DNA from 4 places in the Bryobacter aggregatus MPL3 genome. Region 2 is predicted to be linked to each of the others. Evidence: riboswitches for the same ligand, from Rfam matches in the RefSeq annotation. Region 2 holds a riboswitch; each other region holds the start of a gene.
What was found. A riboswitch is a leader RNA that binds a small molecule or an ion and turns the genes downstream of it on or off. The one in region 2 is predicted to bind cobalamin.
Positions count from the first base shown of each region.

Region 1: it holds a riboswitch for cobalamin, as region 2 does, so the genes downstream of both, M017_RS0110440 (cobaltochelatase subunit CobN) here and M017_RS0106675 (TonB-dependent receptor) in region 2, are expected to answer to the same signal.
Region 3: it holds a riboswitch for cobalamin, as region 2 does, so the genes downstream of both, M017_RS0105595 (ribonucleoside-diphosphate reductase subunit alpha) here and M017_RS0106675 (TonB-dependent receptor) in region 2, are expected to answer to the same signal.
Region 4: it holds a riboswitch for cobalamin, as region 2 does, so the genes downstream of both, M017_RS0117465 (TonB-dependent receptor) here and M017_RS0106675 (TonB-dependent receptor) in region 2, are expected to answer to the same signal.

Region 1 covers NZ_JNIF01000003.1:2,221,624-2,229,186, forward strand. The annotation lists gene M017_RS0110440 (cobaltochelatase subunit CobN) at 1-3,213, opposite strand, end outside; cobalamin riboswitch at 3,250-3,459, opposite strand; gene M017_RS0110445 (vWA domain-containing protein) at 3,724-4,686, opposite strand; gene M017_RS0110450 (hypothetical protein) at 4,771-5,181, opposite strand; gene M017_RS0110455 (hypothetical protein) at 5,486-6,034, opposite strand; gene M017_RS0110465 (ArsR/SmtB family transcription factor) at 6,246-6,698, shown strand; gene M017_RS0110470 (arsenite methyltransferase) at 6,709-7,512, shown strand; gene arsB (ACR3 family arsenite efflux transporter) at 7,505-7,563, shown strand, end outside.
Region 2 covers NZ_JNIF01000003.1:1,367,799-1,375,361, reverse strand. The annotation lists gene M017_RS0106675 (TonB-dependent receptor) at 1-1,516, opposite strand, end outside; cobalamin riboswitch at 1,668-1,865, opposite strand; gene M017_RS0106670 (PadR family transcriptional regulator) at 1,976-2,323, shown strand; gene M017_RS0106665 (ADOP family duplicated permease) at 2,320-5,022, shown strand; gene M017_RS0106660 (Glu/Leu/Phe/Val family dehydrogenase) at 5,391-6,614, shown strand; gene M017_RS0106655 (GNAT family N-acyltransferase) at 6,663-7,563, opposite strand, start outside.
Region 3 covers NZ_JNIF01000003.1:1,132,967-1,140,529, reverse strand. The annotation lists gene prpE (bis(5'-nucleosyl)-tetraphosphatase PrpE) at 1-218, shown strand, start outside; gene M017_RS0105605 (radical SAM protein) at 201-1,205, opposite strand; gene M017_RS0105600 (ribonucleotide-diphosphate reductase subunit beta) at 1,310-2,308, opposite strand; gene M017_RS0105595 (ribonucleoside-diphosphate reductase subunit alpha) at 2,310-4,616, opposite strand; cobalamin riboswitch at 4,799-5,002, opposite strand; gene M017_RS0105590 (peptidoglycan recognition protein family protein) at 5,061-5,594, opposite strand; gene M017_RS0105585 (hypothetical protein) at 5,598-6,206, opposite strand; gene M017_RS0105580 (ABC transporter permease) at 6,318-7,563, opposite strand, start outside.
Region 4 covers NZ_JNIF01000003.1:3,767,956-3,775,518, forward strand. The annotation lists gene M017_RS0117450 (S9 family peptidase) at 1-1,810, shown strand, start outside; gene bluB (5,6-dimethylbenzimidazole synthase) at 1,948-2,574, opposite strand; cobalamin riboswitch at 2,621-2,815, shown strand; gene M017_RS0117465 (TonB-dependent receptor) at 2,854-5,268, shown strand; gene M017_RS0117470 (cob(I)yrinic acid a,c-diamide adenosyltransferase) at 5,282-5,857, shown strand; gene M017_RS0117475 (adenosylcobinamide amidohydrolase) at 5,851-6,498, shown strand; gene M017_RS0117480 (cobyric acid synthase) at 6,491-7,563, shown strand, end outside.

The DNA of each region.
Region 1 (7,563 bases), 850 kb from region 2:
CTCGACGGCCAGCCACTCCCGTAACGCGGTCATGTGCGTGGTGCCGGCCTGGCGCAGATTGTGAAGATAGACATCGGGCGCCTGCTTCCGAAACTGCTGGATGGCGGTCCGAAGGCCACCGACGTACTGATAGCTGTCGTCGTTATCCAAGGAGCCATAGAGATTAGAAGATCGTGAAAACTGCACCGAATCAATGGAGCTGAGATTCGCCTGGAGTGCTTTGAGGCCTTCCACTCCCCATTGCTCTCCCGAGAATCCAAACCCCATATTCGCGGCATAGAGAGCGGCTACATTCGAGGCCCGGTCGGCTCCTCCTGACTTCTCGATCAGGTGTTGTACGCCAACACCATAGGCTCCCGGTTTGGCGCTGAAGATCCGCAGCTTCGATAGTTTTGCCGCGTCTTCCGCTCCGACTCCTTGTGCCTGCATCTGGGCTGCTAGTTTGCGATCTTGATCCGCAATGGTCTGATCGGCGGCGCTGGCTGCGAGACGAATTGCCTTGTCGAGCAGATGCAGTTTGTCGGCAAAGCCATCCCGATAGTTTCCTGAAACGGTGAAGACAACATCGACACGATCCCGCCCGAGGCTTTCCCGTGGGATCAGTTTCAGATCTTCCACCACGCCTCGCTGATTCCAAACGGGCTGCACTCCAAGCAGTGCGAGCGCCATGCATTCCATGGCCCCCTGATGCCGTTCCGTCTCGCCATACCAGAGCACCAGTGAGACTCGCTTGGGCTCTTGATGATGTGTTTCCTGATAGCGCTGGAGGAATTCCTTTGCCATCTGCTGGCCGACAACCCAGGCGGCCTCGGTGGGAATGCGCGCTGCATCGACTGCATGTAGATTCTGTCCGACCGGGAGTGATTCCGGTTTGCGGAGCGGGTCGCCGAGCAGGTTCGATGGCACATGACGGCCGTCGAGGGCATTGGCCAGGCCTTCTATCTCGGCTGGCCCGCTGCTGCGCAGTGCCGCAATCCAGGCGGGCAGTGCTTTGGCTGCCTTGGCCAGCAGGGCTGTGAGTTCCGGGCTCAATTCGCCAGCGCGTGGTTCACGGCCTGCGAGGAGTTCCTCCGCCCAGATTGGAATCGATGGCTCGACGGTATCGTGCGAGTCTTTGGGGAACGAAGAGAAAAGATAAGCACTCACGGCCTCTTTCAATCGCTCCTCTGTCGGGGAACTGCCAAAGACCGGGAGCCCTGCCGGTAGCGGGGCGTCTTCAATCTCATGGAGAAAACGGTGCAAGGCAGGGGACATCTTGGTCCAACTTCCGGTGGTGTCGAGTTGGAGTTGGCGATCCAGTCCCAGGCGTTTCACTTCTTCCCTGGCTACCTTTTCGTATTCGCGAGCGAGATTGGGCGCCAGAGAATCGCCGCGATCGACGAGTTCGTGAAAGGCGAGGTGCAGTTTCTCGAATTCGGCACGGCCACCGGTGCGCCAGATCATCGGTGTGAGGTGGCTGATCAGGGTGGCAAAGCCCCGGCGTTTGGCCTGAATCGCTTCGCCGCCACCATCCATGACATAGACATTGAAGTTTGGCAGATCGCCGAGAACCAGGGCGGGTGCGTCATCTGGGGCTAGCGCCACTTGCTTGCCGGGAAGCCATTCGAGGGTGCCGTGCCTACCCAGGTGGATGACGGAGTCCGCTGCCCAAACATGACGGAGCCAGAGATAGAAAGCGATGTATTGGTGGGGCGGGGGAGTGACAGTGACGTGTCCGGGGTCGCTCGCTTGATCGGAAGTGGTACGAAGGGGTTGGGGGGCGAGCAACAGATTGCCTTGCTCGATCGCTGGTAGAAGGAAGCAGCGGCTGTGATGGCAATCAGTTGTCATCAACCGGGAAACACCAGGTGCGCCCCAGGTTGCTTCCACTTGATCGCGAAAGGACTGCGGCAGCAGATCATAGTGCTTGCGATACTCTTCCAGTGGCCAGAGGACCGGGTCTCCGGAGTGACCGAGCCGTTCCTTTTCACCCTCCGCCCAAAGTTCCAGATTGCGGCCATTGTTTTCAATCAGCCGCCGGATGACGGTTTCGTCCGGCAAGGGATGCGATACCTGATAGCCGCGTTTTTCAAGGCCGCTCAGAATGTTGGCGATGCTGGGGAAAACCTGCAGATAGCTGGCGCCGACATTGCCTTTGCCAGCGGGATTATTGTAGTAAATCACGGCGACACGCTTGCTGGAATTTGGCTTTGTTTGGAGCGCAATCCAACGGGAAACACGGTCGAGGAGGCTGTCGAGGCCAGCATGGAACGGAAGCGTCATCTTCGCGCCATTGGCAGAGCTTTCTGTAGTGGCCACCAGAGTGGGGGCCACGAGTCCGGAGCGTTCCGGGAAGCTCAAATGAGGGGCAATCCGATCGGGCGCCAAGCCTTTGGGACTCGACTGCCACTGCTCCAGAGAATCTCGTGTCACCAGTCCATTGAAGACCGGCACCTTCCAGGAGGTGTAGATGTCCGCATCTTTCACAGAGGACAGTGTGGCATTGAGCGTAATGACTGCTGCAGGCTGAATGTTCCCTTGGTGTTGCAGGAGGGGTGTGAATCGATCTGTCGGATAGCCAAAAACAGGGATGGGCAGATAGCCGCGTGCTTCCAGTTTCCGGACACCGGCATCGACTACGGCAAGATCGCGGCCTCGAAGCCAGCTACTGAAGAAGGCCAGCGCGACGGCAGGGGGCGCGGCTTGCCGTCCTGCGCGTTGGAGCCACCAGTTGCGATAGGCCTCGAAGCTTGAAAATAGTTCCTCTGCATCGGGATGATAGATGCCGGATTGTGGGCCTTTGAGAGGCGCCTCGGGACTGAGTTTCCAGTTGGGCCTGACGAGATCACAAAGATAGGCCACCAGACGCACGCCATTTTCAACACCCCCCTCATCGAGATAAGCAGAGGCTTTGACGCTGGCCTGGGGATCAATCGTCCTGCGCCATAGCGGCGCGGCAAACTCCTGCGGCTGCGCCAGTGACTTGTCAGGCAAGTAGGAAAGGGAGGCTTGTAACTCCTCTGGGGTCGGGTAGTAGGCGAAGACAATATCAACCGGAACGGGAGCTGTTGGCGCGGTGGTGAGTAACTGAATCTCACGGCCGGGATAACGTTTGGCGAATTCTGTCGTAATACGCGGCCATAATTGTTGCGGCCCACCGACAATCGCAAGACGCGGCGCCGGTTGGGCGAAAATGACACACGTATAGAAAAAAACGGAGAGTAATATCTTCACGGAGCCCTTCCCTCGAAGTCCATGGGGTAGCCGTCACAAGGACGGCGACTCTGGCAGGTCTTCGGGCTTACAGGCTGGATACAAACCTACTAGCCAAGCCTTCCCAAGCTGTGAGCTCAGTGGCGGATGATTGGCGTTCGTTCCTGCTTACCGCTGCGGGGCAGCTCCGGAATTGCACCGGATTCCCTTTTCAGCCAGACACCGCGACGAATCGCCGAGTCCAGCACCAAGAGACAATCCGAGGGTATCACGGATGCCTGTTGGTTTCGCCGCGGGAAGCGACTGAAGGAGGATGTGAGTGAAGAACTCGTTCGTTGTGCGAAGGAACGGCAACTCCGGGTCGCGGCAGCTTTGCGCGGGCCGTTTTTCCAGATGGTCTGCTGGCTGCTTCCGGTGTGCCTGTTCAGATCGGCGTTTTGCCGATGTTCCTATTGATGGCGTGAGAAGACAAGCTCTGAGTTCGCCGCGCTTCTGCCTTCAATCGGGAACAGCGCACCCAATCTGCATTCGCTATGGCTTGGTAGCTGTGCCGGCAGCGAGATAGAATCTGCGGGCGGCGAGGAACTGGATATTCGGGAGCCGTGAGCGGATTGCGATCCGTTGGTACGCGCTTCTTTCTCCGGGTTTCTCCTCGAGAGGGATGGCGAGAAATTTGACGCGGTACTGTTGAGCGAGATGTTTGGCCGCATCGGCCAGATAGGGCGTAAACGACTGCGCATTCCCCTGATCGCTCAGATACGCTTCTCCGCCGGTTTGCTCGGCGAGTTCGGCAAGATAGGCCTGCCCCCCCCGGACCAATGCAGGGCTATGGCTGGCATGGCCGAGACTGGGTGCATAAATACAAAAGACTTGCACTCCAGCATACTGTGCTGCCGCGATTGCATCGTCCAGATACATGCTTGCCCCGCCAACATCTTCAAAAACGTCAACGCCATCGGACACTAAGAGCACTTCACGCCGCAGGGCCCCCTGGGGCCACTCATTGATCAACTTGCTCAAGGAATTAAACGGACTGGCACCGGCACTGTCGTTGCCCGAAGGCATTCGAAGGACCTTCGCTGCCTTGTCGTGATCCTTGGTTGGGGCCTGCACGACGTGTGCTTCCCCATTCTCCATATAAGCAACTCCAATCGCGGTGGTTGGCGGCTGAGAAGAGATGAAGCGGCGAAGCTCTTCAAATCGCGTCACCGCTCCAGGATCTCCTCGCTCATCGATCAGGATGTAGAGGTCAAGACCCGCCATTTCCCCTCGAAATGGCGCCCAGTCTAGGGCCTCTTTCATCGTTCCACCCTGCAATACCCTGACATCAGACTTGCCAATCGAAGGCAACTCGCTACCGTGTATTTCTTCTGCGGTCACTACCAGTTGCACCGGGACTTCGTTTGCCCCGGCGGAGGGCCGAGGGCTGTTCTGCGCAAACGCCAGTAAAAAGATCGTGGAACTGACTACTGCGATCTTGCATGTGGTGTTCATATGTCCTTGTCGAGGTATTGGGGATGGAACCTTCGTTGACCATACTTGCGAATGATAGAAACGAACCCACCTGATCGAGCAGACTTACCTCTGCTTTTTAGGAACGTGAATCACGTGGTGTTCGTGTGCTCCTCTTGTTGCATGAACCAGGATTCCGTCTTCACCCGGTTGCCAAATTTCCGAAAGGGTATAGTTGTTTCCTACTTTGTCAAAGACAATATGATTGTCTGTAGCCGTCGAGTGTGTCGTTGCCGCCATTGTGGTGATGAACGGCACGAATCCAGCGGCTCCTTTGGGATCTTGTGTGACCTTCACGACCCGCGAAGCTAAATCCACCCGGAACTCGTACATTCCGGCCGGATAGACCTTTTCTCCGGCGGTGAACTGGAATGGAATATTAGCCTTTTCTATCTCGTCAGCAGACAGAAAGGGCGTTACCAACAATGCGATTCCTGCAAATGCAACTAGCAGTGTGTTCTTCCATGTGTTTTTCATTTTCTTATCGCTTTCTGTTGAATCTCAATCATGGTTCGGAGTCGACAGGAGATGCGCTCCGATCTTGCCTACAAAGAGTTCAAACTGCTAAACTCTGCCTCGGAATCGCGCTGGAGATCCGGCGTGCTCCCATTCCTGAGCCATTCCTTCCGACACGTTCAATCTTCCTTGTTGATGGTTTCCATCTTTGCGGAAATGTATTGTGCGAAAACTAACCGTAAGAGTAAGGGATGTGTCCATTGTTACGATTAAATTTTTCATATTGGGATGAGCGTTTGTAGATCGTCTGTCTTTCCTCGAGAGATTAAAGACCGAGGTATTCAATGTGGGCATAAGTGCCCAGCCGCGAGTTGTATCCGAGATACCAGCCTACGTGGACCGGATCTTCATAAATCACAATCTGGTCGCCGGCCCAGTTCCAGTCATCGACGATGCTGTAGTCAAAAGGTGCGACGGCCCAGTAGAAGTTATTGAACCAGAAGCGGTTCCGGTTGCCACCAGTCAGCACAAACACATGTTGTGGCCCAAAACCACCAGAAAAGCGGCCATGAGCCCAGGGGTGATCCAAATGGTAGTGGGGATCATTCGCGCCGCTGCGATGCCCTACCCATTCGTCATTTTTTGCATGGACATGCGGGAGATTCGGGTGCCCCTTCTGATCGACGGCAATCCTGTTCTCTTTCGTATCGCGGGACTCGTTCTCACGCATCGGAGCCCGATTCGCAACCGGGCCATGGGCAGGAATATGTCCCCCTCCTACCCCTCCTTCGCGCCCCCCTCCCTCGCGATGCTGGCCGATGGCTCCCACGGCGCCGATGCCGATCGCGATTGCTGTAATGAGTAATTTGTTCATTTTGATACTCCTCTGCCTTTTCTTATGCAATTCGAGCCCCAATCTTCCCTTTCAATCCGACGAAATTCTCTGTGGCTCTTCCAGAAGAGGACCGTGGTTTCCAGGTTCAAGTTGGTGCGGCGATTTGATTGCGTGGTTTTCATGTGCAACCACTCGAAGGTCTTCTGATGGACGAATGGGGACCCCGGCTGCAGCTCGTGGAGGTGGCAAAATGTCCGGAACGCTGCTGACCGCCATTCGTCACCCTGACCATATATCGGCATGCCTTCTCAGAAAGAAGCTTGCCTATTTTAATATTTCAATTATTATAGAAATAGTGAATCAAGAAGATGAAAACGAGCGGACGATCCGCTTCGCCGATATGTTTGCGGCGATGGGCACGGAGTCCCGTCTCCGCATCATGCAAGTTCTTCTCTCGGCCCATCCTGCGGGAATGGTAGTTGGAGAGATTCAATCGGAACTCGGAATCTCGGCCTCAAACCTTTCCCATCATCTGGAGAAGCTGAAGAATGAGGACTTGGTGCTGGTGCAGCGGGAAGGGACTTTTCTTCGTTACACGGCCAATACCGCTGCTCTGGAAGCGGTGTTGTCTTTCCTCTACGCAGAGTGTTGCACCCGTAACAAGGCGATCCGGCCCGAGGCGATTGTCCCGCTCTGTAAGTAGGGAGAGCATGATGAACAAGATAGACATCAAGGCAGTAGTGCAAGAGAAGTACGGCCTGGCGGCTCTTCGATCTGCCCATGGAGCATCCTCCTGCTGCGATCCAATCACCAGCAATCTCTACGATCAGGAACAACGCCGGCAAGTGCCCGAAGCGGCGCTTCTTGCCTCGCTTGGTTGTGGCAACCCGACCGCGCTGGCAGACTTGCAGCCCGGAGAGACGGTGCTGGACCTGGGTTCGGGTGGTGGCATCGATGTGTTGCTTTCGGCCCGGCGTGTGGGGCCTACCGGAAAGGCCTATGGCCTGGATATGACAGATGAGATGCTGGCGCTGGCAAACGAGAATCAGCGGCAGGCGGGCGCGGCGAATGTGGAGTTTTTAAAAGGCGAGATCGAGTCCATTCCCCTTCCAGATCACTCCGTGGACGTGATCCTCTCGAACTGTGTGATTAACCTTAGTGCAGACAAGGACCGGGTGCTGCAAGAAGCCTTCCGGGTGCTGAAGCCTGGTGGCCGCTTTGCGGTTGCCGATGTTGTGACCCGTGGGGAGATGTTGCCTGAGATCCGGAGCAGCATGGGGCTGTGGGTGAGATGTCTTGCCGGAGCGCTGGACGAGAACGAGTATGCCGCCAAGCTGCAGGCAAGCGGTTTTGAGGAGATCCACATCGAAGCCACCCGTATCTACCGCGTAGAGGAGGCTCGTAGTTTTCTGAGTGGCCAGGGGTTGGATATTGATGCGATTGCGCTGCAGGTGGACGGAAAGTTTATGGGCGCCTTCATCCGTGCGCTCAAACCCCGTATTGTGGCGCATGATTAGGGCAGCGCGAAAGCAGCTTGCATTCTTTGAACGCTATCTCACGCTCTGGGT
Region 2 (7,563 bases):
AGGTGTTGGTGAAGGCGCTGCGATTGTAGTCCGTAAAGCGGCCTCCGACATTGACTTTCAAGCGCTTCCCAATGCTGATCTGATCCTGCCAATAAGTGGCCCGGCTCAACGCGGAGGAGAAGTCCACACTTGTTGTTGGAAAGTCGGGAACAGGGACATAGGCGTCGCTGAAGCTGGGAAGCAACACTGGCGGCAAGGCAATGCTGCGGCCAGCCGAGCGATCGGTGAAGTTGTAAAAATCCTGATACTCATATCCGGCGAGGACATAGTGTTTGAGTCCCAGAAACTGAAAGTTGCCCAGAACATCGCTTTGGTTCTGCAGCGGGCGGCGATGGTGATAGAAGTACAACGCCGTCCGATTCACCTGGTTCAGGGCAGGCTGGTAGCTGAGCGATTCGGCGTGATAATACTGATCGCCCTTCCGGTTGTAGAAAAAGCTATTGCGCACTTCCCACTTCGAGTTGATGTTGCCGTTGAAGAAGATCTGGTTTTGCCATTCGCGCGCCGCCTCAAAGTCTTGCTTTGTGTTGAAGCGGCTGCTCAGGTCGAAGCCTGGAACGTTGTACAGGCCGTTCGGAATTCCAGCATCGAGTTTGAATCGATCCTGCGTATAGCCCTGAAAGAAGGTGAGTCGCGCGCGGTCGTGGAGGAGCCAGGTAAAAGTGGGCGAGACGTTGAAGCGCTTGGCTCCGGCGCCTCTCCAGCCATCGCTGTTCTCGAACATCGTATCGAGGCGATAGAGCAGCCGGGTGCGTCCCAGGATGGCTCCGGTGGCGCTGGCGCCGACCTGATTCAGGCCAAAGCGTCCGACGCGGTAGGACAGGTCATACGCGGGAATCGCCTGTGGCTTCTTGCGAACGATATTGATCGCGCCTGCAAGAGCAGAGCCACCATAGAGGACCGAGCTCGGCCCCTTCAATACTTCCACTTGCTCGACATTGTTGAGCTGTGTATTGGGCCGATTCCCTTCCATGCGCATTCCGTCCACCATTAGCACGCTGCTCCCCGAAAAGCCGCGAACGGTGTAGGCTTCATACACGCCATACTGCACGCGCGAGGAAACTCCCGAGGCGTTCTGCAGTGCGGTGGAGAGATCGTTGAGACCTTGGCTCTCGATGGTGTCTCTGGGAATGCTGCTGACCTGTACCGGGAGATCGCGATCTGGAATCTCCATGCGTGATGCGGTCGCTTTGCCCGCCAGGTCGGTCACCTCCATCGTGGTTGCGATTGCGCGCGGCTGGAGCGTGAGGTCCGTTTCGATGGAGACCGTGCTGAGTACAAGCTCTCGCTCCAACGGCTCAAAGCCATTGTGCGTAACCGACAGATGATACTTGCCGGGCTGCAAGCTATCGAAACGATACGCCCCAGCAGCGTTCGTGCGGGTGGATGGAACGGTCTGCGGACCAGCAAGAGAAAGCTTGGCTCCGGCGACGACACCGTGAGCATCGCGAATGATGCCAGAAATTGAGAATGTTTCAGCCTGGAGTGGAATGGCCAGGCAGAGGGGAAACAGCAAAACTAGAGAAGAGCTGCGATGAAAGCAAGATGCCATGTAGAGGGTCCTCGTTGGGGTGAGGCCGGAAACTCTGCGGAATCTTGAGGATCAATAAAATCGGGATGTAGACGTGTCTAGAGGATTTCATGTAGTTTCTGTTCTCCGCAGAAATTCGACCATGCGGCTCTAGGTAGGTCTCCTGGCTCGTGAGTGGCAGCATACGTGGCTGCGAGCTGCTTTACCTTCCCAAGACTTTCCGTCTCAGTGGTAGAACAAGCAACTGAACTCAAATACAGTGGCGGGACCGCGTCGGCTTTGAACCGAACTTCCCTGTTATGCCCTTGTGGGCACCTAAAGCAGACTCCGTTGTAGCACCCGCGACGGGAGAGTGTCAATGAAACGGCCTGCAGTTCTTTATTTCTGTTGGTTTCCAATAGGAGCTATGATAGGATCTCTTTGGGAAACCAACAGGAAGTAGAATTGAAAGAAAAATCCGACGTTCACCAAGGCACTCTCGCGTTGATGATCCTCAAAACACTCGAGGTCATGGGCGTGCTCCACGGTTATGGAATCGCCCGGCGCATTGAGCAGATCAGTGGCGATGTCCTGGCCGTGAATCAAGGCACTCTCTATCCGGTACTGCTCAAGCTGGAGCAAGAAGGTGCGATCACGTCGGACTGGGGCCTGTCTGAGAACAATCGCAAGGCGCGCTTTTATCAGCTCACTCGGGAAGGGCGCAAGCAACTCCAGGTGGAAGCGAAGAGTTGGGCGCAGACCACGGCCATCATCGATCGATTCTTTACCGTGAAAGCAGAAGACTTGCCATGAAGCATTTGAGACGTCTCTTCACTCGATTCCACTCCTTGTTCACAAGGCAACGCGATGAAGAACGTCTCCGTGAGGAGTTTGAAGAGCACCTCGCGATGTTGATCGAGGACAAGATGCGCTCGGGCCTTCCCTACGCGGAAGCCCGGCGGCAGGCGCGGCTGAGCTTTGGCTCGCTCGAAGTCATCAAGGAAACATATCGAGAGCAACGCGGTCTTCCTCGTCTTGAAGCAGTCGCTGCTGATGTTGTCTTCGGCTGGCGGCAACTCCGCAAGCATCCAGTCACCACCGCAGCGGCAATCCTGTCCTTGGCGCTTGCCATTGGCGCGACTACGGCGGCCTTTCGTCTTGTGGATGCTGTTCTCTGGCGACCGCTCCCCGTCGCCGAACCGGAGCGCCTCTCGTATCTGGCCCAGACCTTGATCAATCGCGAGGGCAAGCTCGAACAGGACGATTCGTTTGACTACCCGACATTCCAGCGCTACCAGCAAGCCGTAGGGGCGCGTGCCGACTTCCTGGTTGTTGGAAGGATTTCGCGCCGCCAGCAAGTGCGCATCGGGATGGCAAAAGAGACTGAAACGCTGCACCGGCAATATGTTTCGGGTAATCTCTTTGAGGTCTTTGGATTGCGTGCCGCGCATGGCCGCCTATTTCGTTCGGACGAGGACCGCAAGCCCGGTGGCCATCCTGTGGCAGTGCTGAGCTACGATTACTGGACTCGCCGCTTCCAGCAAGACCCTGCCGTACTCGGGACAGTGATCACTCTTGAGAAGCATGCCCTCGAGATCATTGGCGTGGCGCCGCAAGGCTTCATTGGAACAGAGCCTGGTGAGACAACGGACCTATTTGTTCCCGCGACGATGAATGTGGAGGCGCTCGCGAGCCCAGGCTGGGCATGGTTTCGCATCTGGATTCGCCCCAGTCCGGGGTGGGGACTCGAACAGATCGAAGCACCCCTCCAACTGCTTCACAAAGAGGAACTCCAACAACGGCTCCGCAGCTTTCCCGCGGGCACACCGCAGGCGGCCATCGATCGACATCTGAGCAATCAGCTGCATTTGTTTCCCGCAGCTTCTGGCGTCTCAGACCTGCAGCGCCAATACCGTCAACCCTTGCTGATTCTCGCGCTCCTTGTTGTGCTGGTCCTGCTTGTGGCCTGCGCCAACGTTGCAAACCTGCTGATGGCACAAGGCGCTACCCGTGCTCATGAGATGGCGCTCCGCGTCTCGCTCGGGGCCAGCCGGGCGAGTCTCGTCCGGCTGGTTCTCATTGAAGGCACAATGCTGGCTGGCGCCGCCTCACTTCTTGGCGCAATGCTCGCCTCGATGGCAGTGCCGATTGTGATTGCGATGCTGCGACTCCCCAATGATCCGGTTCGACTTGCCTCCGAAGCAGGATGGCGGGAGTTTCTCTTCAGTGCTGCTCTTACTGTTGTCGTGAGCTTTTTATTTGGTCTCGCACCCGCTTTGCGCGCCTCTGCCTCCCAACCGATCAGTGCTCTCAAAGGTAGTAACAATCCAAGCTCAAACCGCTTCCGCAATGGGCTGGTTGCAACTCAGCTAGCCTTTTGTATTTTTGTGCTCTTTCTTGCGGGGCTCTTCGTGAATAGCTTTGCGCAACTGCAACACCGTCCTCTTGGCTTCTCTCCCGATAAACTCCTTGTCGTCCAACTGGAAGCAGATCGTCCGAGGCAACTGCCGGTCTGGATGCAGTTGGTGGAGCACTTACGCAATCGCCCCGGAGTGGAGTCGGCATCCTTAGCGGGCTGGCCACTTCTGACTGGCAATCGATGGACTGGCCCGATCCGAGTTCCGGGCGATCGCCTGGCGGCTCGGGATCCCAACTTCCTGCAGGTGTCGCCCGACTACTTTAAAACGATGAAGATCCGCCGCATTGGGGGGAGAGAGTTGCGATTGGGTGACGAAGCCCCGCGCCTCAACGAAAAGAAGGAACCGCTGGCCGGAGTTGGGGTGGTGAACGAAACCTTTGCCCGTACTTATTTCAATGGCCGGAACCCCGTCGGCCGGGTGATCGAAGTGACGCAGAACCGGGATCAAGTTGCGCCCCTCGAAATTGTCGGCTACGTGCAGGATACGGTCTATGCGGATCTGCGCGAACCTTTTCGACCCACGATCTATCTCCCAATGAATGAACGGGAGGAGAGCACGATTCTGGTGCGCAGCCGTGAGAATCCGCTGGCCCTCGCGCCCTCTCTTCGAGAAGAGTTGTCGCGTGCGTTTCCCACGTTTCGGATTCGAAACAGCAACGCGCAGGAAGACTTGATTCAAGGCGGAATGCTCCGGGAAAAACTGCTCTCCAGCATCTCACTCTTCTTTGCATTCGCTGCACTTCTTTTGGCTGCCGTCGGACTCTATGGAATTCTTCATGATTCGGTGACGGTACAGCGGCGGGAGATCGGGATCCGGTTGGCTCTCGGAGCCCAAGCGGCCGATATCGTGCGAGAAGTCACATCGGATGCATTTCGTATGCTCCTGCTCGGTTGTGGCCTCGGAATGCTCCTCGGGCTTGCCACGGTGCGTTACATTCAGTCCCTCTTATACGGAGTCAAGGCTACGGACTTCGCCGCGCTGTTGGTTCCCCTTCTGCTTCTGATCAGCGTGGCGACCCTGGCGGCATTGACGCCTGTCCTTCGTGCCATCCAGCTCGATCCAGCAAAGGTTCTGCGAGAAGAGTCATTATAAGAAAAACAGATAGATGGCATATTGCCTTATCAGCTCACTCAAAAAAAAATCCAAGCGGAATTCGCAGTCTGGCACGGTTCGTCTGTTACCCTCGACATAGACTGGGAATTTTCGAGATGGCTCCTAAAGAGTGTCTCGGTGGAGCTTGGTGATCGCCACTCTGGGCTAAACGAAGTTCGATCTCACCCAAGGCAATGCTGAAGATGCACAGTGATCCGCTGGTGTATCTTGCAGGAACCGCCAAAACTCAGCATCTAAATACTAGCGAAAGACGGCCCTGTCTTGCCGTTTCAGCCCAAAGCGTCGGCAGGCCTTCTAGGAGAACCAAGTTGTCTTCCACATCACCTGAATCCACGAATCCGCATGAAATGGCGAGTCAGAACTTCCAGCGCGCTGCGGATATTCTTGAGTTGAAGCCCGATGTCCGTGCCATGGTCCTTGCACCCGAGCGCGTCCTCACCGTAAGCGTCCCCGTGAAAATGGACAATGGCCTCATCACTTGTTTCGAAGGCTACCGCGTCCAGCACAACACCACTCGTGGTCCGGCAAAGGGCGGAATCCGCTTCCATCCGGGCGTGACTCTCGATGAAGTCAAAGCACTGGCAACCTGGATGACCTGGAAATGCGCTGTTGTCGACATTCCCTTTGGTGGCGGCAAGGGCGGCGTAACCTGCAACCCGAAGAAGATGAGCGTCGCCGAACTGGAACGGCTGACTCGTCGTTATACCAGCGCCATTCTTCCCATCATCGGACCCGACCGAGATATCCCTGCCCCTGACGTGTATACAAACGCACAAACGATGGCATGGATTATGGACACTTACAGCATGACCCAGGGTCATCTGGTCCAGGGTGTCGTCACTGGCAAGCCAATCGCGCTTGGTGGTTCTCCCGGACGCAATGAAGCCACTGCACGAGGCGTCTTCAACACCATCGAATGCGTCTCGCAGCACCTCAAGCTGAAGATCAAAGGATCGAAGGTCGTCGTCCAGGGCTTTGGCAACGCCGGCTCGATTGTGGCCCATCTGCTCGACGGCGCTCAAGCCGACGTGATCGCTGTCAGCGACTCGCAGGGTTGCATCTACGACAAGAACGGCCTTCACATTGCCAAGCTCATGATGCATAAGGAGCGTACCGGCAGCGTCAAGGACTTCCCGGGTTCCGAGCCGATCAGCCCTGAAGAACTGCTCGCTCTCGAGTGCGACTTCCTGATTCCTGCTGCATTAGAGAATTCGATCGACAGCCACAACGCACACTCGATTCGCGCTAAGGTCATCGCAGAAGCCGCCAACGGCCCGTTGACGCCGGAAGCCGATGCGATTGTCGATGCTAAGGGCGTCTTTGTGATTCCGGACATCCTCTGCAACGCCGGCGGCGTGACGGTTTCCTACTTCGAGTGGGTTCAGAATACGCAGCATATGGCCTGGGACGTTAACGAAGTGAACTCCCGGCTGGAGCGTGTCATGCACCGTAGCTTTGCCAAGGTGCTGGAGATCCATCAGGAACGCAAGGTCAACATGCGCACTGCCGCTGGTGTTCTCGCGATTGATCGTGTGGTGGAAGCCACCATGCTTCGCGGACTCTATCCGTAAACTCCATTGGGGAGCGGGAGTGTTCTGCTCCCGTTCCCCAATGGCCAATCAAGATTGGCGAACGCTGTTCTCGAAACGTGTGCGCCTCACTCCGCAATCCTTCTGATCTTCTTGTGCTACAGAAAGGAAGCGGCAAACACCTTCCTCTCCAAAGTAGCGCCGCATCATGCGCAAGGGGACGCGCTGAAGATCCAGAAGAATCAGGCCATCCAGTGCGTTACTAAACTGTTGGTCCAGGTTCAGGCAAATAATATCCCCGCCCAGATTCGCGTACTGCCGAAGCAGCACGGGCAAGCCCTTCCCATCCGGTTCCAGTTCCGCCACTCGCTTTCCGAGTGCTTCGATGTCTCGCGGCCCTCGCCAGACTTGTCCAGGCCGCCAGTTCAACGCTCCTGTGAGAAGGTTGCGCGGTTGTACGCCGGTCCACCTCTGATTGAAGAAGCTGGAGATCAGCGCTCGCGCTGCCGGTGTGTAGTCCGCACTAATGCTTACCGGACCAAAGAGATAACGGATGTGTGGCCGATCCTTCACGAATCGTCCAATCCCCTGCCACAGTAGCAACAAAGGCATCAGATCGCGCTGGTAGCCGGAGCGGACAAAGGAGCGGCCCAGTTCCACTCCTTGCGATTGGATTATTTTCCAGTCCCGTGGGAATCGAAAGAGGGTTTCGCAATAGATTCGATCCTTCTGTTCCGCTCCATCGGCCAAGCGGTACGCACCGGCAATCTCATTTGCATCGCGACGCCAGACAAAAAGATGCCAATAGCGGAAATCGAAATCGTCCAGATCCTTGTCGCGTCCGGTTCCTTCCCCGACGGCGCGGAAGCTAAGCTCTCGCAGGCGTGCAATCTCTTGTAAGGCTACGGGGATGCGATCGGCCTTCTCGAGGTAGACCGAATAACCCTCGGTCTCAAGAATCGGCGCCAGCTTTCCGATTTCGCGTGCGAGA
Region 3 (7,563 bases), 230 kb from region 2:
AGGCGCTGGTCGTCTTCGGGCACACGCCGGTGGTCGAACCGCTCTGGAAAAACAACACGGTCAACATCGACACCGGTGTGGTGTTTGGGGGCAAGCTCAGCGCGCTGCGCTACCCCGAGCGCGAGATCGTTTCCGTACCCGCGCGCAAGCAGTATACAGTTCCGGCCCGGCCGCTGGCTGCCGTAGAGCCGGAAGACGCCTCATTGCAGGATCTTTAGCTCCACCGGTTTCATTGGCACCGGCTTCTTCGGCCACACTTTTCCCACCGCGATGGAGGCCTTGAAGAGCAGTCCAACCGGCAGAACGCCGCCCAGCTTATAGTTCCCGATCGCGGCCAGCCCCATCGAAGCGATGCAGCCGCACTGCGAGCAGTCCGGTTTGCCACCAAACTGGCAGGGCGTCACCTCGGTTTTGAAGTCGGCTGAGAGCGTCTGGGTCGTCAAGGCAAAGATGCAGTCTTCCGGACGATGGGGCGGCGCCTCAAACTGGTGGATTAGGGGCGAGCTCATGTCGAGCTTCGGAAAGGCAACCCGCAACTCCAGCAGCTCCGCCACAACCCGGCGACGTTCCTCGGGCGTCAGGATCTCCGGTGCGACGTCCCCCACCTGCGGCGTGAAGATGCTGAACCAAACTTTATGGATCTCGGCCCGTGGGGTCCAGAACTCCAGAAACTCGCGCAAGTAGCCGGGCCGCTTCAGCATCTGCCCTGTAATCGTGCTGTGGATGGTCACCTTCTGCCCGGCGATGTTCTTCAGGATCCGCTCATAGGTGGCCGGGCTGCGCCGCACGTCGTGCTCGGGCTGCAAGCCGTCGATCGACACCACCAGGCTCATCTTCGGCAGTGTTGCCCACTCATCTGGAAAAGTCCGAAACGCGCTCGTCACCACCTGGACATGCACCCCACGCTGGACAATCAGGGGAATCATGATCTCCAACTCGCGATAGCGCACCAGCGGATCGCCCCCCACTAAGGAGAGATGCATCGGCTTGAGCCGATCCACCACCTCCAGTACCCCATCCACCAGTGCTTGCCCCTTACGGTCACTTAAGCTGCGCAAGGTGGCGCCGCCCCCCAAGTGAGAATCCTCATAGGCATAGCAACCGGGGCAACGCAGAGGGCATTCCTTGGTGATCTCGATCGATAACGATGGATGCTCCCCTTTCAGAATCTTCCCCCAGGCCCCCAATATTTCAGAAGTCTTCACTCCACATCCTTTCGACTCCGCAGCGGATCCCTCATTGCTTAGATGCTTTTGCACCCCTTCGGAAACAGGAACTATGCAGGGATTGGTACGATTTCCCGTTTTCCTTAGAACTCTTCAGAGAAGGCGACGTCTCCCGTGACCGCCACCTGGTAGGCCGAGACACGGCGTTCAAAGAAATTGGTGAGCTCTTGCACGTCTTGCAATTCCATGAAATCGAAGGGATTCTTCGATCCATATAGGGGAGGCAACTGGAGGGCTTCCAGTCTGCGATCGGCTACATATTGCAGATACTCGCGCATACTGGCCACCGACAGTCCCGTCACGCCAATGCTGAGCGTGTCTTCGGCAAAGGCGACTTCGCACTCCACCGCCTCGCGGATCATCTCCGCCACGCGTTCTCCGAAACTCGCGTCAAACAGTTCTGGCCGCTCGTGGCGTGCGGTGGCGATCACTTCCATCGCGAACTGAATGTGCGCGCTCTCGTCGCGAAACACCCAACTGGTGCCGGCGGCTAAGCCTTGTAGTAGGCCGCGCGAGCGTAAGTAATAGACATAAGCGAAGGCGGCAAAGAAAAATAAACCTTCAATGCAGGCCGCGAAACAGACAAGATTCAATAAAAAGGCCCGCATCTGCTCGTCCGTGCGGAGTTCCGTCAGTTCGTTGATCGACTCGATCCACTTAAAACAAAACTGAGCCTTCTTTTGAATCGACGGAATGGTGTCAATCGCCGCAAATGCTTCCGCTCGCTCTTGTGGATCGGAAACATAAGTGTCCAGCAGCGTGAGATAAAACTGCACGTGCAAGGCTTCCTCATACAATTGCCGCGACAAGTACATGCGGGCTTCGGGTGAATTGATGTGCTGGTAGAGGTTGAGCACCAGATTGTTGCCGACAATGCTGTCGCCGGTGGCAAAGAAAGCCACCAGCCGCTTGATCAGATGCTGTTCTGCAGGCGTCATGCGGGAGCGCAGGTCGGTGACGTCGGTGGAGAAATCCACTTCTTCGACGGTCCAGGTGTTCTTGATTCCCACCTTGAACATGTCGAAGAAGACGGGATATTTCATCGGGCGCAAGGTGAGGTTGAAACCGGGGTCGAGAATCATGTTACTGGCAGGCCTCACAGCTTTCGGGGCTTTCTAAGGAACAGGCGACGGCACGCGCCGCACTCGGAGCGCTGACGGTGGTCTTGGCGATCTTGGACGCCGGACGGGAGCGCAGATAGTAAGTCGTCTTGAGTCCTTTCTTCCAGGCATACATATACATGGAAGAAAGTTTTCCGATGGTCGGGCTTTCGAGGAAAAGGTTCAGCGATTGGCTCTGGTCGATGAAGGCTCCACGCTCGGCAGCCAGATCAATCAGGGAGCGCATCGGCACTTCCCAAACAGTGCGATACACCTCGCGCAATCCCGCCGGTACTTCTTCGATTCTTTGCACAGAACCTTCGCCAAGCTTCAGCCGGTTTCGCAGATCCTCCGTCCACAGACCGAGGGCCTTCAATTCCTGAGCGAGGTAACGGTTGACCTGGATGAAGTCGCCCGAAAGCGTCTCCCGCTTGAACAGATTGGAGATTTGCGGCTCGATACATTCATAGCAGCCGGCAATCGAAGCGATGGTTGCGGTGGGGGCGATGGCGATCAGCAGCGAGTTGCGCAATCCAAAGTGCTGGATGCGTTGGCGCAGGGCGTCCCAACGGGTGGGATCGTTTGGTGCGATGCCCCAGGCATCGAACTGGAGATCGCCGACTGCGGCACGCGTCTCGGCAAACGAAGGGTGCGGACCAAACATCTCGGCCAGGCTGCAAGACGCACTGAGGGCATGAAAGTAGATCTCCTCCTGGATCTGTGTCGAAAGCCGGCGTGCCTCCTCTGAGGCAAAGGCGAGCTTCAACTGGAAGAAGACATCCTGCAAGCCCATGATCCCCAGGCCCACCGGACGCCAGCGCCGGTTCGACACGGCTGCTGTATCAGTGGGATAGAAGTTAATGTCGATCACACGATCGAGGAAGGGAACGGCGCTCGCGACGGTCGCGGCCAGCTTCTCAAAGTCGAAGGCCCCATTCGTCACATGCCGCGCCAGATTCACCGAACCGAGGTTGCACACCGCCGTCTCTGATTGTGAGGTGACTTCGGTGATCTCGGTACACAGATTGCTCAGATGGATGACATTCTGCGGCTGTAGCGTCTGGTTCGATTTCTGATTGCAGGCGTCCTTGAAGGTCATCCAGCCGTTGCCGGTCTCAGCGAGGGTACGCATCATCCGCGAGTACAGGTCACGCGCTTGCATCTGGCGTTCGTACTTGCCTGCGGCTTCGGCCTCGAGATAGGCCTTGCGGAAGGCTTCGCCATAAAGATCGGGAAACTCCGGCACCCGCGCCGGGTCAAATAAAGACCAGGGGCCATCTGTCTCCACCCGTTCCATAAACAGGTCGGGAACCCAGTGAGCAAGATTCAGGTTGTAAGTGCGGCGCGCCTCGTCGCCGGTATTTTCACGCAACTCAAGAAATTCTTCAATGTCGGCATGCCAAGGCTCCAGATAAACGCAGCAGGCGCCCTTGCGCTTGCCGCCCTGATTGACGGCCAGCACTGAAGAATCGAGGGTCTTCAACCACGGCACGATGCCATTGGATTGGCCGTTCGTACCGCGAATCAGAGACCCGCGCGAGCGAATGCGGTGATAGGCCAGTCCTACTCCGCCCGCAAACTTCGACAGCCGTGCGATGTCTTTGTAGCGGTCGTAGATCGAATCAAGATTGTCTTCCGGCGAATCGAGCAAAAAACAGGAAGACATCTGCGAATGTGTCGTTCCGGAATTGAACAAGGTGGGCGAACTGGGCAGATACTCCAGAGCTCCCAGCAAGCGATAAAAGCCCACGGCTTCGGGCACATTTTCAGACAAACCACAGGCGACGCGCAAGAAGAAGTACTGCGGTGTCTCGATCACTTCGCGCGTGACCGGGTCCTTCAATAGATAGCGGTCGTAGACCGTGCGGATGCCGAAGAACTCAAAACGATCGGAATACAGATCGTCGATCGCCGCATTCAGCTTGCGTGCGTTGGCCCGCACAAAGGTGGCGGTTGTTTCTGCAATCAGGCCTGCACGAAAGCCGGCCTCAATTGATTGCGAAAACGAGAAGACGTTCTGATTTTGCACTTCCTTCTCGATGCAGCGCACGAGCAGGCGGGCGGCCAGACGAGAGTATTCCGGCTCCTCGGCAATCAGCGATGCCGCAGTCTGGATTGAGAGCGAATCAAGGTCCTTCGTCGTTGAGCCATCAAAGAGGCCACCGATGGTGTTGGTGGCAACTCGCATCGGGTCCACGTCCTTGAGCCCAACTGAAGATCGCTCGACGGCGCGAATGATCTTGTCGACGCTCACCGCTTCAAAGCTGCCATTGCGCTTGCGTACACGCATGCTCGTCGGAGGAACGGTGGCATGAATGCCGGGAATCAGCTCAGCTGTCTTGAAATTGCCTGTGGAGACCACGCTGTACCTTTCGCGCCGAAAGGAAAACAGCAGAAGCCAGCGCCCGCAGGCCAATCGCCCACGATGCGCCAACACCAGCCCTTCCCTCGAGGCTTGTGACAATACAGCACCTGGGGTGCTGGCTATCGGCAGGTCTTCGGACTCACAGGCATGTGCTTTCGCTTTTCCTAACACCCACGCTTCCCAATCGGCTTGTGCCAACCAGTGCTTTTACTGGGCTTCGTTCCTGTATACCGCTGCGGGTCAGTTCTGGATTTGCACCAGGATTCCCTTTTGATTTCCAACTTTGGAAAACCGACAGCAAGCCCAATATAAGGGGCCACTTTGGACGAAGTCAACTGCTAATTGTGGTGGATCCTTGAGCAACGATCCTTACCCCGCTTCGGTCATCCGCTGGAGGATGCCTGCAATCATGTCGCTTTTGGAAACACGGCTGCCGGGGCAGGCATGTGTCGTCTTCTTGTCTTCTTTGTGGAGCTTCAAGGATCTGGGATCAAGGCCCGCAAGCGAATGCAGTGCCGAGAGAGCAATGATTGCATTCTGACGGACAGCGCGACTGAAAGGCTCAGATTCGTAGTCTCCCACCATCTCGACTCCCCAACTCACAGAATTCCAAGAAGGTGAGTGGATGCCGGATGTCGTCAATGGCGTAAACTCCCAGATCAGGAAGTCGGCGACAAAGAGGTGTGGCCCGGCAGACCATTTTTGCTGGTTCTGGTAGTAGTTCTGGAGATTGAACATGCGGCGGATTCCGGAGACCTTGTGCCAATCCGCCAGTTTCGGTACTCCCGTGTTGTGCAGCACGACAAACTGTGGCTTCCAGCCGGTCAAATGGATGCCCTTCACGTAGGCCTCAAACTGAAGCGGGGTAAAGCACCGCGCCGAGATTCCCTTCCAACTTGCCATGGTTCACTCCTTTTTTGCTGGCACACTCTGGACTTGGCCGTAGAGCTTGCGGAGATCATAGGACCGGGTTCTCGTGGGCTTCACCTCCACGCCGTTCGCCAGTTTCTCCCAATCCTCTTCCTGGTAAAACCCGAGGACGATCGATGAGCCATCGACCCGAAGCAATTTTGCTTTGGAAACCCGCAGCAACTGGCCGCGCTTGGTGTCCACAACCGCAATATGGGAGGCTCCCAAGCCCCCGTCTTCCATCAGCAAAAGAAGCGCCCGGTTGCGGCCCACCATGACTTCTTTGAGATCGGAAATCGCATAGCGCTGCGCCGTGAGCTTTCGAGACTTGCCCCCGGGCCCATAGAGCCACAGAGACTGCCCTTCATTCTCATAGCCACCCGCGCCGTCTGTTCCTGTATAGGCGATTTGCGTCCCATCGCTGAGGATCCATCCCCGATAGGCTCGATTCGCGATCTTGACCGGCTTGCCATGGTCCGTGGCCCACAGTGGCCCGGTAAAGGCCCCTTCCGCATGCTCGACGTGCAGGTCGGCGTAGGCGGGGCTGCCCTGAGAAAAAAGCAGGAGCGGAATGGCGGCCATCATGGCAAGAACTTTGAGAAGCATCCGGTGTCGTTTCTCTCTCTAGACTCCTGGCTCGCTACACCCGTAACGCGCCTACACCCCAAATTGCGTCACAGTTGCCAATCTTGGGCCATGCTCCCGGCAGAAACTTGTTTACTCTGAGCGCAGCGACTGGATTGGATCCAGCCGTACCGCCCGGATCGCAGGCGGCACCGCGGCCAGGATGGCGGCGGACAGCAGCACGATAGCCGTCAGCCCGATCATGCCCCAATCGGCAGCTTTTGCTCCGTAGAGCAACTCCTGGAGATAGCGTTGCGCCGTAATGCCCAGTCCTGCGCCCACCGCCAGACCGGCAATCACCATCGCAAACGAACCGGCGGTCACGCCACGTACGATGCTGCTCCCCGGTGCGCCCATTGCCAGGCGAATTCCAATCTCGCGCCGCCGCTGGAGCACCGAGTAGTCGAGCACGCCATACAATCCGACCGACGCCAACACGAGTGCGACTACGGAGAAGAACAGCGCCAGCATGGCGAGCAAGCGTTCGCGCACCGTATGCATTTCGACAAGCTCCTGCTGGGTCCGCAAGTTACTCACCCGGAAGCCCGAGCCCGCGGCGGCCACCTGTTGCCGCAATGCTGGGCCCAGCAACAGAGGGTTTGCGCTACTGGTGCGGACAAAGATGCTTCCCCCGCTGATGGCTTGTTCCACACCCTTCTCATCCACATTCCGCAGTGGTGTATAGGCAACCGGGAGCATCGGCTGTCGCATCCTACTGTAGCGGGCATCCCCTACCAGTCCCACGATCTGATAAGGAATCGGCGCTCCGTTTTTCCTTGGGATGGCAAAGCTCTTGCCTATGGGACTCGCTCCGCTAAAGTAAGTCTTCGCGAAGGTCTCGTTGACCAGCGCGGTTCCTGGGTGCACATCATCGGGCCGCAGATCCCGTCCCTCGAGCAGCGGAATCTTCATCGTCTCCATCCACCCGGGGCTCACTCCCAAAAAGTAAGTCAAGCGATCAGTTGGCGGCGCTCCCTGAATCGAAATGAAGTTGTTCGACATGGTTCCGCTCAGTAGCGGCCATTGCGCCAGGGCCGACTTCTCAATTCCTGGCAAGGCGCCCAACTGGGAGCTGAGTTGTGCCCACTTGATCGGGGATTGCGGTGTTTGGGTGACGGCCTCCAGTACAAGCAAACGTTCTGAGGAGAATCCCGTTTGCTCATGGGCGAGCCGGTCGTAGCTTGCCACAAACATCGCGCCGAGAAACAGCACCACTGCGCAGAATGCGACTTGTGCTGCAATCAGTCCCTGCATCAGCCGGCGCGACTGGCGTGGATCGGCGCTGCCTTTCAATGCGTTGGCCGGGCTCACTCCGGAGGCTCGCAGCGCTGGAGTCAAG
Region 4 (7,563 bases), 2.4 Mb from region 2:
CAGCGGCAACCGGCCTCTGACACAAGGCAAGCAACGCGACACCGGCGTGGTCTGGTCGCCGGATGGCAAACGCATCGCCTATCTCTCGACGAAATCAGGCCGCCCTCAAATTGTTGTGCGCTGGATGGAGAATGGCGACGAGGCGCAGATCACGAATCTGGAGACCGCGCCCTCCGATCTTTCCTGGTCGCCGGACAGCCAGTGGATCGCTTACTTTTCGCGAGTGCCGGTGAAGGCAAAGTGGAGTGTCAAATCTACTCCTCCCCCTCCGGGCGCCACCTGGACAGCCGGACCGAGTGTGGTGACGAAACTGAAGTGGCGGCAGGACGGCATCGCAGGTGCGGGACTCGTGCCGGAAAGTGTCGGTCATCTTTTTGTGATCGCCGCTGATGGTGGCGCGGCCCGCCAGGTGACGAGCGGAGACTACCAACACAGCGGACCAGCCTCCTGGACGCCAGACGGCAAGACCGTCGTCCTCAGTGCGGCTCGTCGCGAGGATGCCGATGCGGTGCTCTATCCGGAGGACCTCTATGCGATCGATATCGCCACCGGCAACGCGCGTGTCCTGGTGCAACGCAACGGACCAGAAATCAGTGCCGTTGTTTCGCCGGACGGCAAGTGGATTGCCTTTCTTGGTTTTGAAGACCGCGGCAATAGCCACCATTCCAACCGGCTCTGGGTGGTGGGCATCGACGGCAAGGGGCTCCAACTTCTGGGCGCGAGCCTCGAGCGTGATTCCGTCTCGCCGGTCTGGAAGCCGGATTCGAGCGGCGTGTATGCGGTGGTCGAAAGCAGTGGAGAGTCGCATCTGTACCTCGCCGCGCTCAAGGGCGGCATCGAGAAGCTGACCAGCGGGACGCAGCGCTTCAGCACCGGCTACGCGGTGGCTGATCGCTTCTCCATCGCAAAGAACGGAACCGTGGCGATCACCAGTTCCGGTCCGCTCGAGCCCAAGGATGTCTATGCGATTGTGCGTGGCGCGGCGCCGCTGCGGCTCACCCAAGTGAACGAGGGCCTGATGGCGGGGCACTCGATTGGGAAGACAGAAGCGCTGCACTGGAAGAGTTTCGATGGCCAGCCGATCCAAGGCTGGGTGATCTACCCCCCAGACTTTGATGCAGGTAAGAAATACCCGCTCATTCTCGATATCCATGGCGGTCCCCATGCGATGTATGGCGTTGAGTTCCAGCACCAGATGCAGATGTTCGCCTCGCGTGGCTTTGTCGTGTTGTATGCGAATCCGCGCGGCTCTACCGGCTACGGAGAAGTCTTCGGCAATGTGATTCACGCGAAGTATCCGGGCGACGATTATCAGGACCTGATGCTCGGCGTCGACGCCATCGTCGCCAAAGGATCGATCGATCCGAAGCGCCTCTATGTCACCGGCGGCTCGGGCGGCGGTCTATTGACGGCCTGGATCGTGACCAAGACCGATCGCTTTGCCGCGGCTGTCAGTCAATACCCGGTGTCGAACTGGTTCACGCAGACAGGCAGCGCCGACATCGGCTTACTGATGACGCGCTGGATGAAGGCGATGCCCTGGGCAAACCCGCAGCAGTACATCGAGCGCAGTCCGGTGTTTTTTGCCGACAAGATCAAGACGCCCACCATGGTGTTAACTGGCGAGGAGGATTGGCGCACGCCGATTGCGCAGAGCGAGGAGCTTTACTTTGCGATGAAGGTGCGTGGTGTCGATACGGTGCTGGTTCGTTTCCCGAAAGAGCCGCACGGGATTCGTGGAGCCTTCCCGTCCCATCGCATCCTGAAGGTGGAACATATTCTCGGCTGGTTTGAGAGGCACTCGCCGTAATGTCTAGGTGGTGGTCGGCCGGATGGAGAACCGGGAAGCGGAGTTTGCAAAGATGGCGATCACCAGAATGCTCGCTGACGATTCTCGCAGAATCGCCAGTACAATCGGCACAGATGACAGCGCTTGCGGCTCCCCCGCTAACGCTTGAGCACGAGTTCGTCGAGGGGCAGCCGCTCCTGCCAGTGTTCCCGTTCCAGCAGTGGTTGCTCGCTGATCTCAACGGGCCATCCCAGACAGAGATAGGCAACAAAGCTCCACTCATCCGGCACCTCCAGGCAGCGTTGTGCAGCCTGGGGATCGAGGATCGAAACCCAGCCGAGGCCGATGCCTTCCAGGCGCGCCGCGAGCCAGAGCGTGTGGATCGCCATCACGACCGACCAGAGTGCCGTTTCTGGCATCGTACGGCGGCCCAGGCCCGATCCGGCCACCGGGTCCAGATCGGCAAAAACGGCGAGATGCACCGGCGCCTCCACCAGACCCGCTAGCTTCAAGCGCCGGTAGTGTTCGGCCTGTTCGCCTTCGTAGTGCGTGCTGGCTTCGAGGTTGGCGGCAGAGAAATTTTCGAGGATCGTCTGGCGTCGCGCCTGAGTCTCCACCTTCACCCAACGCCAAGGCTGCGAGAATCCAACCGAAGGAGCCAACATGGCCTGCGCGAGGAGATGATCGAGCAATTCTGGTGCGACGGGATCGCTTTTGAAATGCCGTACGTCGCGCCGCCAACGCAGCAGGGCGTCGAACTGGTCGCGGAATTCGGCGGTGAACATTTTATCCAGCAAACAAAGTTGAGCATCGCACATTGCGGACAGTCTGCTATTCTCGTGGAGTCCACGGTACACCTCTTGGTGAGGTGTTGAAAAGGGAACCCGGTGTGAATCCGGGACTGCCCCGCAGCGGTAATTGGGAACGAACATCGCATCCATACACTGGCCGGAGTCATCCGGCTGGGAAGTAGCGATCAGTAGGCCGCCCATGAGTCCGAAGACCTGCCTGGATCAGTTGACCACAACTGACTTCACTTTGCTCTCGTGGGAGGGGCAGGGCCTATGCGCCAATACCAATTTTTCTTTGCTCTTTTTTGTAGTCTTTGTCTGCACGGGCAGACTGTGTTTGAAGGGCTGGTTCACGATGCCCAGAATCGGCCAGTCGACGGAGCGGCACTGACGCTTTTCAGCGATCGCGGTTCCTCACCGCTCGCAAGCACTCGAACGCAGAATGGAAATTTCCGGCTCATCGGGGAAGCCTCGAAAGCGTACTTCGTCGAGGTATCGGCGGACGGATTCCGGAAGATGTTGCTTCCGGTCAGCCCTGGCACGCAGATCGATCTGCAACTGGAAGTTGCCGGTGTTGATCAGCATGTCTTCGTCACCGCCGAGGCGCTGGCGCAGAGCTTCGACCAAGTCTCCAAGGCGGCAACGCTGATCACTTCAGAAGAGATCGCCCAGCGCAACGAGTACAGCCTCAGCGAGACACTGCGCGACACCCCCGGCGTGCTGATCCGCAATCTGGGCGGCCCCGGGCAATCAACCACCATTCGCGTCCGTGGTCTGCGCGCCGATGCGACCTCGATCCTGATCGATGGCCTTCGCTTCCGCGACGTCGCCACCACCCAGGGCGACGCGAGTTCCTTCGCCTCCACGCTGAATATCATCAATGCCGACAAGGTGGAGATCCTGCGCGGCTCCGGCTCGTCGCTCTATGGCTCGAATGCCGTCGGCGGCACGATCAATGTCGTGACACCCCAGGGCGGCGGCCCTGCCTCTGGAGACCTGCAGGTGGAAGGCGGCAATCTCGGCCTCTTCCGCACGCGCGGCGCTGTTTCCGGTGGCGTCAAAGACAACCGGCTCATCTATAGCGCGGGGCTGCTGCATCTGAATGTAATGAGCGGCGTGGATGGCAATGACCGGGCTCGCAGCACTGGCTTCCAGGGCTTTACCAAGTACAGTTTGTCCAAGACGATGTCGCTGTCCGGACGCCTCTTCTTCTCCGATGATTTCGTGCAGCCGAACAACAGTCCGACGGCGAGTGGCTTGCCAACGGCGAACATCCCGAACACGACCATCGTCCAGGCGATCGCACTGCCGCAAAGCGAAGTCAAAAAGAGCTTGCTGGGCCTGCCTTTTGATCCCGGCAATGCGACCTTCATTCCGAATCGCGACGATCCGGACAACCGCCGCGCTTCGCGCTTCTGGTCGGGCGCCCTCGTACTGAAGCAATCGCTCAGTGCGACAGCCGACTGGCAGGCCAGCTACCAGCGCACCCACACCAACCGGGTCTTCATGAACGGCCCGGCAGGCGTCGGCTCGCAACCGCTCGTGTCGAACTTCAGCCAGTTTGAGGGCGGCGTCCATACGGGCGACGCACGTGTGAACTGGCGCCCCACCCGCTGGGACGCGCTCACCGGCGGTGTCGAACTGGAGAGCGAATCCTATCTCAACGCCGACGATAACCGCATCAACCTGTCCACCCAGACCCGCGCCGGGCAGCGCTCGCAAGCTTATTACTTTGCCAATCAGCTTCTGCTCGCCCAGCAGCGCTTGCAGATTTCGATGTCCGGCCGCGCCCAGTTCTTCCAGCTCGAGGAGCCGAGCTTCCGCTACAAAGGCACGGCAAACCCCTATGAGACGCTGCGCTTTTCCTCGGCCCCGCGCGCGCTTACCGGCGACATTGCCGCCTCCTACTTCATCGCGAAAAGCGGCACGAAGATCCGCGCCCACTTCGGCAATTCGTACCGCGCCCCGGCCTTGTATGAACGCTTCGGTTCCGGCTTCACCTACAACTCGGGTACCGACGCGGTGGCCTTCTCGCCCTACGGCGACCCGCGGCTTTCGCCAGACCGCTACAACTCCGTCGATGGCGGCATCGACCAATACCTCTGGCGCGACAAGCTACGCTTCAGCGGCACCTGGTTCTATACGCGGATTGCGCGGTTGACCCAGTTCGATTCCGCCGCCACCGTCATCCGTCCGGCTAGCGACATCTTTGGCCGCAGTTCCGGTTATTTCAATGGTTCGGGCGGCATCTCGCGCGGCGCTGAAACTACGCTCGAGTTCCGGCCCAATCGGGGCACCCTCGTGCGGACCTCTTATACCTATGTGAATGCCGACACGGACCAGGACATCGCGGTCCGCGGCTTCTTCCAGGCCTTGAGCGTACCGGCCCACACCTTCACCGCGATGGTCCACCAGCAGTTGGGAAAACGGACAGACATTACAATGGACCTGTTCCACTCTGGCGATTATTACAACTCGCTTTCCGCCGCCGGACGCGCGCGCGCCTACCTCTACGGCGGCCCCACCAAAGTGGATCTGGTCGGCAATCGCGAGCTGTGGCGGGGCGAAAAGTACCGGCTGAATGCTTATGCGAAAGTGGACAACCTGTTGAACCGGACCTATTACGAAAATGGGTTCCTCGCGCCCCGCGCCACCTTTGTGACAGGTTTCAAAGTGCTGTTCCGATAGGAGAAAACAACTGATGTCGATTGCAACCATGCGAGGGGATGGCGGCCAAACCGGGCTGAGCGGTGGGGTGCGGGTTTCGAAATCCGCCCCGCTCGTCGAAGCCTTTGGCACGATGGACGAGCTGATCTCCAGCCTCGGTTTTGCACGCGCGATCTGTCAGGATCAGGAGATCCACGACGCCACCAAGCGCATCCAGAAAGAGCTGTTCCGGGTGGCCTCGGCCGTTTCGACGCCGAAGGAGAGCCCCAAGGGCCGTCCTCCGATCGACGACGCGCTCGTCGATGCGCTCACCGAACACGTCCACCGCATCGAGGCGATGCCGGGGGTGCTGAACGACTGGTCGCTGCCAGGGGAAGATCCGGTGTCGGCGGCCTATGATGTCGCCCGCACCATCTGCCGCCGCGCTGAGCGTCTGATGGTGGGTCTACGCGAGGCAGGCGACGATTTTCAGCCGAACGTTCTGCGCTATCTGAACCGGCTTTCTGACCTGCTGTGGCTCTTTGGCCGTCAGATCGAGAAGCAGGAGGGCAAAGACGCGACGCTGCGAGACGCGAGCAAAGGGGGGCCACGCTGGTCTCGCGCATGGTAGTGGAGACCCGGGGCCGCTGGCTGATTGTGACTTTCGACGAACCCTGTGCTGTGCTCAGTTGGGCGATTGTGAATGGCGGCTGGCAGCAGACGCGCCAGATTGCGTGGTTGTATCTCGAAGCCAATGAGATTGCCGGCGTCGAGGAGCCTGCCGATTGGCTTCGTTCGCAGATGCACGCCGCAGGGCTGGCCGGAGCGGTCGGTCTCATGACCAGCCGCAGGCAGCACGCCTATGTCGAGGCCGAAGCCTCGGACGGCGATTGCGTCGCCCGGTCGGTGGCGACGATGGGATTCAGCAATGCCCTGCGCGTGGGAGATCCGAGCGGCCCGTGGCAGCCCGCGACGATCAATCTGCTGGTGCATCTCTCGACGCCTCTAACAACCGAGGCGGCGCTCGAAACGTTGAATCTGCTGACCGAAGCGAAGACCCTTGCCACCCTCGAGCAGGGCATCGCCAGCAAACGCTCGGGCGAGCCGGCAACTGGTACGGGAACCGACTACATGGTGCTGGCCTGGCCGCTCGCGGGTCCCAGACAAGCCTATGGCGGCAAGCACACGGCGGTAGGTGCTGCGGCAGGCAAGGCGGCGCTCGCGGCGATGCGGGCGGGCATTCCTGACTGGAAAGCAGAGCAGCATGTCTAGACCGCTCTTCATTGGCGGCACGGCATCACATGTCGGGAAGAGCTGGTTCACTTCCGCCTTCTGCCGCTTGTTGGCGCGCCGGGGTGTTCGCGTCGCGCCCTTCAAGGGGCAGAACATGTCGAACAATTCCTACCCGACCATCGAGGGCGGGGAGATCGGGCGCGCCCAGGCCGTACAGGCCGAAGCCTGCGGCGTGCCGCCGATGAACGACATGAATCCGGTGCTACTGAAGCCGAATTCAGCGACCGGCTCGCAGGTGGTGGTCCACGGCAAAGTCTGGAAGAATGTCCCGGCTCGCGACTACTACACTCACTCCGATTGGCTCTTGCAGCAGGTGCTCGCCAGCTACGGCCGGCTGGCGACGCAATTCGAGCGCATCGTCTGCGAAGGCGCGGGCAGCATCGCCGAAGTGAATTTGCGCGATCGCGACATTACGAATCTGCGCCTGGCAGAAGCGATCGGGGCGGACGTCGTGCTGGTAGCGGACATCGAACGAGGAGGCGTCTTCGCCTCGCTGGTGGGGACTATCGAACTGCTCCCAGAAAGCCAGAAAAGGCTAATTAAGGCTTTTGCAGTCAATCAGTTTCGCGGAGATTTGAAACTGTTTGATGAGGGGCGCCGCTTTCTCGAGGAGCGCCTGCAGATCCCGTGTCTCGGTGTGTTTCCGAAAGACCCGGCGATCCGCATTGCCGAAGAAGACAGCCTCGGCATCGAAGAGAACAGCGCGGATTCTGCGATTGCCGTCCTCCGGCTCCCGCACATCTCGAACTTCACCGACTTCCGCCATCTGGGGCCGGTGGAATGGCTCTCCGCGCCCTCCGCGAAGCAGTATGGGACGATCTTTCTGCCAGGCACGAAGAATACCATCGACGACCTGCTCTGGCTGCGTGCGCAAGGCTTTGACCAGTGGTTGAGATCACAGCACGCAAGTGGTTCAAAAATCATAGGAATCTGCGGCGGCTACCAGATGCTCGGCGAGCGGATTGAGGATCCGGAACAACTCGAATCGACCGTGGCGGCAATCGAAGGCCTGGGCTTCCTGCCGGTACGGACCGTGTTGCGTTC